Linked DNA regions of Teredinibacter turnerae T7901. The main gene of each other region encodes a partner of the protein of the gene in region 2 in a complex. Links are inferred from orthologs where the notes say so. Each region holds a gene or a part of one and is shown on either strand. Other genes may lie near its edges.

Region 1 (3,318 bases), 730 kb from region 2 along the record:
AATTTCATTCACAAATTCAAGACCTTCGGCATCACCATCTTCAGCGGGTTCAAACCTAATCCAAACGTGACCGAACTGACCGCGACCACCTGACTGACGAACAAACTTGCCTTCGATTTCAGAGGTTTTGGTAATGCGTTCACGATAGGCAACCTGCGGCTTACCGATGTTAGCTTCCACTTTAAATTCACGACGCATACGATCAACCAGAATGTCCAGGTGAAGCTCACCCATACCGGAGATGATCGTTTGACCGGTTTCTTCGTCTGTGCGCACACGGAAAGACGGGTCTTCCTGAGCAAGCTTGCCCAGAGCGATACCCATTTTTTCCTGATCCGCTTTTGACTTAGGTTCTACTGCAACGGAAATAACAGGCTCGGGGAATTCCATACGCTCCAAAACGATGAAGCTGTTTTCCGCGCAAAGAGTGTCACCTGTTGTTGTATCTTTCAAACCAATCGCGGCAGCAATGTCGCCTGCCAATACTTCTTTGATTTCTTCACGGCTGTTAGCGTGCATTTGCACCATACGGCCGATACGCTCTTTCTTGCCCTTCACTGAGTTCAACAGCGCGGTACCGCTTTCCAATTTACCGGAATAAACGCGGAAGAAAGTCAGCGTTCCCACGAATGGGTCAGTTGCAATTTTGAACGCCAGCGCAGAAAAAGGTTCGGTATCGTCTGCGTGACGCTCCGCAACAGTTTCGCCGTCTTCCAGAGTACCTTGAATTGCCTTAACTTCCGTAGGCGCAGGCAGGTATTCAATAACCGCGTCCAGCATCGCCTGCACGCCTTTGTTTTTGAATGCAGAACCGCCCAGAACTGGAACGATTTCGTTCGCCAAGGTACGCAAACGAATACCTTTTTTGATTTCGTCGTTAGTCAGCTCACCTTCTTCCAGGTACTTTTCCATCAGCTCTTCGTTGGCTTCAGCTGCTGCTTCTACCATCTGCTCGCGCAGCTCTTCACACTCTTCGAGCATGTCGGCTGGGATGTCGGCGCGATCGAAAGTCATACCCTGGTCCGCTTCGTTCCAGAGAATCGCTTTCATTTCAATCAGGTCGACAATACCTTTAAATTCGTCTTCTGAACCGATTGTCATTTGCAGAGGTACAGCGGTCGCACCAAGGCGATCTTTCAACTGCTCAACTACACGCAGGAAGTTAGCACCTGCACGGTCCATTTTGTTTACGAATACCATACGAGGTACTTCGTATTTGTTGGCCTGACGCCATACAGTCTCAGTCTGAGGCTGCACACCGGAAGAACCACACAACACCACGACCGCGCCATCGAGAACTCGCAGCGAACGCTCTACTTCGATGGTGAAGTCAACGTGCCCAGGAGTATCGATGATGTTGATACGGTGTTGATCAAATTGCTGTTCCATACCCGCCCAGAAACAGGTGGTAGCAGCAGAAGTAATGGTAATACCACGCTCCTGTTCCTGCTCCATCCAGTCCATGGTGGCCGCACCATCGTGCACTTCCCCGATCTTGTGTGAAAGACCGGTATAGAAGAGAACACGCTCGGTTGTGGTGGTTTTACCAGCGTCTACGTGCGCACAGATACCGATGTTACGATAACGTGCGATAGGTGTTTTACGTGCCACGACTCTATCCCCAATAGCTGTTTAAAAAATCGATTTGCTAATGCGTTGTGAGCGCATCATCCTCTTAACCACTGCGTTTTGCACTTGCCTAATACGCTAAAAGGCAGCTTCAATGGCTGCCTTCTGCTGCATATCTTGATATTGCTTAAAAGTATGCGAAACGCAGTAGAGGTGTTAGAAGCGGAAGTGCGAGAACGCCTTGTTCGCTTCGGCCATACGGTGAACGTCTTCACGCTTCTTAACCGCACCGCCCTTGTTCTGGGAAGCATCGATCAATTCGCCAGCGAGACGCTGAGGCATGGATTTCTCACCACGATTGCGGGAGTATTCCACCAACCAACGCATGGCAAGCGCTTCACGGCGTGATGGGCGCACTTCAACAGGCACCTGGTAGGTTGCACCACCAACGCGTCGGGATTTAACTTCCACCAGCGGAGCGATGTTTTCCAAAGCCTCGTCAAATACTTCCAGAGGATCTTTGTTTAATTTCTCTTTAACCAGATCCAGAGCACCATACACAATGCGCTCTGCAACGGATTTTTTACCACTGATCATCACGTGGTTCATGAATTTTGCCAAAGTCACGTTGCCAAATTTAGGATCTGGCAGCACTTCGCGCTTGGCGACAACTCTTCTTCTAGGCATGTTTGAAACTCACCAATTACTCTTATTCAGGCTTGTCCGAGACGTAGAGTAAACTGAAACCGCTCGGCCTTACTGGTTCTACCTTAAAACGCTAGACGGTAAGCGACCTTACTTAGGACGCTTGGTACCGTACTTGGAACGACCGCGCTTACGATCGTTAACGCCAGACGTATCCAGAGCACCGCGAACAGTGTGATAACGCACACCAGGCAAGTCTTTTACACGACCGCCGCGAATCAATACAACACTGTGCTCTTGAAGGTTGTGGCCTTCACCGCCAATGTAGGAAGATACTTCAAAGCCGTTAGTCAAACGCACACGACATACTTTACGCAGTGCAGAGTTTGGCTTTTTCGGTGTAGTGGTATAAACACGAGTACAAACACCGCGGCGCTGAGGACATGCTTCCAGGGCGCGAACGTCACTGGTCTTAGCTTTGCGTTTTCTCGGCTTACGAACCAACTGGTTGATCGTTGCCATGAAACTTAACTCCAAAAAATTAACTAGATTCTGCTTTTATAAGCGCAAAAACAGAAAGATTCACTAAAAATGGGCAATAGAAGCCCACCGCCAAAAACAGCGGGTGGCGCATTGTAATGACACCACCCACTATCGTCAACAACTAATCCGTTGACACTATTTGCACGTCGTCAAGGGTTAAGACGACGTAGAACGCAGTGCCTCGGTCAGTGCAGCTTCTACTTCTGCAGCACTTACACTATCGGCAGAACCGTGGTCCTCTTCGCGACGACGACGACGTTCATTGTGATACGCCAAACCGGTGCCCGCAGGAATCAAACGCCCAACGACCACGTTTTCCTTCAGGCCGCGCAGGTTATCCAGCTTGCCGGTGACAGCTGCTTCGGTAAGGACGCGAGTTGTTTCCTGGAACGAAGCCGCAGAAATAAACGATTCAGTTGCCAGAGACGCTTTGGTAATACCCAGTAACTGGCGCTCGTATTGCGCTGGTTGACGACTATTAGCACGCAGCTTCTCGTTTTCTTCCAAGACATTGTTGTATTCAACCTGCTCGCCTTTAACGAAATCGGAATCACCCATCGA
Region 2 (2,811 bases):
GCCCGGATTTTCAGGATCTCCTGGGCATGGATATGAATATCGCTCGCTTGCCCCTGAGCGCCACCAGACGGCTGGTGAATCATGGTGCGCGCATTGGGCAAACAGAATCGTTTGCCAGTGGCACCAGCAGACAACAAGAATGAACCCATGCTGCACGCCTGACCAATACACATAGTACTAACGTCGGGCTTAATAAATTGCATAGTGTCGTATATCGACATGCCCGCAGTGACGGAGCCGCCCGGAGAATTAATATAAAGGTGGATATCCTTATCGGGATTTTCCGCCTCGAGGAATAACAATTGCGCCACTACCAGGTTGGCCATATGGTCTTCGACCTGCCCCACCAGAAAAATGACCCGCTCTTTGAGCAGTCGGGAATAGATATCGTAGGAGCGCTCTCCCCGCGCAGTTTGTTCTACAACAATAGGCACCAGGGAGCTTTGAATTGTAGTGGATTGTCCACCCATAGGATTAAATTGAGACATCAGAGAATTCCGTGACAATTATGATTTGGATCGGTATGCGGGCCCATGGAAAAACGGCCGACAACAATTATTTGGTACTGCCGACAAACTTTGAGTCAGCGAACAAACGAGGCGGTGACAGCAGGCATACCTGTTTTCTTAGCTAAAATTCATTATAAGGCGAGTTAACTCGGTTACAACGCCTTGATTCCACGGCGACGCAAAAAAATCCTGAAAACGCCTACAAAACCGCCAGAATGAGCGTTTCACGCCCACCTATCAGCACTAAATTTGGAGTGCGCAATGCCTTATTTCAACCCCAGTCAAAAAAAAACCCCTCCGAGGAGGGGTTTTTTTAGATCGTTACAGATCAGGCTTCTTCTGCTTGAGGCTCTTGCGGCTTGATCACTTCGTCGTAGCTCACTGTTGCATCCGTAACAGTCGCTTTTTCGAGCAGCAATTCAACAACCTTCTCTTCCAGCGCAGCAGCCTCGACATTCGCCAACAGTTGCTCGTTGCTGTAGTAGTAGTTGATCACTTCCTGAGGGTCTTCATAGGTCGAAGCGGCCTCTTCGATCAAGGAGCGAACAATATCCTTGTCTGCCTTCACTTCATATTTTTTCACTACTTCGGAAACAATCAGCGCCAGCGCTGTGCGTCGCTCAGCCTGAGCTTTGAACATATCGTCCGGCAACAGCGCCTGAAGATCCAGGTTCTGCGCGCTCTGACCGTATTGCTGAACCATCTGTTGACGCATTGCACCAATTTCGCTCTGTACCAACGCAGCGGGCAGATCGACCGAATTTGACTCGAGCAACGCATTCATTACCTGCTCTTTTACTTTAGCCTTGATAGCACGCTGCTTCTCACGCTCCATATTAGACTTAACCTCTTCGCGGAACTTCTCTTCTCCACCTTCGGTTACGCCAAATTTGGCATAAAATTCTTCGTCGAGCTTAGGCAGCTTTTCGCCGAGCACTTCGTGAACGGTGATTTCAAACTCTGCATCTTTACTGCGCAAATCTTCGACGTGATAATCATCTGGAAAAGTCACGTTAATCGGCTGTGTTTCGCCAGCCTTCATGCCAGTAATGCCTTTTTCGAAGCCAGGAATCATACTGCCGGAACCAAGCTCCAATTGATGCCCTTTTGCTTCTCCGCCATCAAAGGCTTCGCCATCAATTTTGCCCAGAAAATCGATAGTGACTTTGTCACCTTTTTTCGACTTGCGCTTAACGGGCTCCCAAGAGGACTGACCTTTTTGCAGTGTCTCGACCATTTTGTCGATGTCTGCGTCGGTGATTTCCGCGTCGTAGCGGGTAATTTCGATGTTGTCGAGTTCTTTTAACTCAACTTCTGGGTAGACTTCGAAGGTGGCGATGTATTCAACATCCTTACCTTCATCCATCTGCTTTGGCTCGATACTAGGCTGACCGGCAGGGCGCACAGATTCCTGGCGAACCGCGTCGTAAAAGCTGCGCTGGATGGTATCGCCCAACACTTCCTGACGAACGCCTTCACCAAAACGCTGCTTGACAACTTTAAAAGGAACTTTGCCTTTGCGAAAACCATTGATTCTGACGGTTTTAGCGGCCTGCTTAAGACGCTTTTCTACTTCCTGATCGATTATCTCGGCGGGAATACCAACAGTTAATCGACGCTCCAAACCGGAAGTCGTTTCGATAGAAACTTGCATTTCGTTCCTCTTACAATTTGCAGATAGATTTCAAAATAGAGTGTGGTGCGGTCGGAGAGACTCGAACTCTCACACCTTGCGGCACTGGAACCTAAACCCAGCGCGTCTACCAATTCCGCCACGACCGCGTTGCTTCACAAGCTACAATTTTTCTGACCTCACTTCCGTAAGCTATTGTTTTTAAAGGACAATTAAACGGTTTCTTGAGGTGGGTCAGTTTGAAGGGTGGCAATTGTGCCACAGTCCATTAAGGGGTTCAACAACAAAACTGTTTTGGACTGTGATGCGGGCCAAAATCGACCCGCAGGTGGGGCTATACGCGCTCGAGTATCGTCGTAATACCCTGCCCCAAACCAATACACATAGTCGCGACACCAAGAGATTTGTCTTCTTCCTGCATCACAGACAGGAGCGTTCCGGTAATTCGCGTACCCGAGCAACCAAACGGGTGCCCCAACGCAATAGCGCCACCATATAGGTTGACCTTTTCGTCCATGCTTTCCAGGAGATCGAGGTCTTTAAGCACTGGCAAAGATTGCGCAGCAAAAGCTTCGTTAAGCTCTATCGCATCAATATCGCCAATTGACATACCGAGCTGTTTCAACGCCTTCTGGGTAGAAGGCACCGGGCCATAGCCCATGATGGACG

What was found.
Region 1: the proteins of tig (region 2) and rpsG are in contact, whole or in part, in a crystal structure (PDB 3GTY), measured with the Thermotoga maritima proteins. The link is inferred for Teredinibacter turnerae T7901 from one-to-one orthologs. Residues at the interface, in WP_004081061.1 of Thermotoga maritima: Glu122, Val124, Val129, Leu130, Tyr133, Glu188, Gly259, Ile262, Tyr263, Glu266, Ser270, Glu273, Gln274, Glu277, Arg308, Gln311, Ile312, Ser315, Tyr316, Glu325, Arg329, Arg336, Leu363, Phe366, Trp367, Arg373, Leu377, Arg381, Leu384, Glu387; in WP_004081843.1 of Thermotoga maritima: Lys34, Lys52, Lys55, Glu59, Arg62, Gln63, Glu66, Asn67, Lys69, Val71, Arg95, Ala109, Lys110, Lys111, Gly112, Arg113, Pro114, Glu117, Glu121, Ile124, Ala125, Tyr127, Asn128, Asn129, Thr130, Gly131, Lys135, Asp139, Arg142, Met143.

Annotation. Positions count from the first base shown.
Region 1 is NC_012997.1:937,938-941,255, reverse strand. Bases 522-3,318 are described here. They hold rpsG (30S ribosomal protein S7), read right to left. Parts: upstream 2,257-3,318; coding sequence 1,786-2,256; downstream 522-1,785. Other genes in these bases: rpoC (DNA-directed RNA polymerase subunit beta'), read right to left, coding at 2,914-3,318; rpsL (30S ribosomal protein S12), read right to left, coding at 2,365-2,736; fusA (elongation factor G), read right to left, coding at 522-1,611. In the rest of the region: more of fusA, read right to left, coding at 1-521.
Region 2 is NC_012997.1:1,670,193-1,673,003, reverse strand. It holds tig (trigger factor), read right to left. Parts: upstream 2,164-2,811; coding sequence 838-2,163; downstream 1-837. Other genes in the region: fadA (acetyl-CoA C-acyltransferase FadA), read right to left, coding at 2,477-2,811; clpP (ATP-dependent Clp endopeptidase proteolytic subunit ClpP), read right to left, coding at 1-488. UniProt on the Bacillus subtilis protein: Involved in protein export. Acts as a chaperone by maintaining the newly synthesized protein in an open conformation. Functions as a peptidyl-prolyl cis-trans isomerase.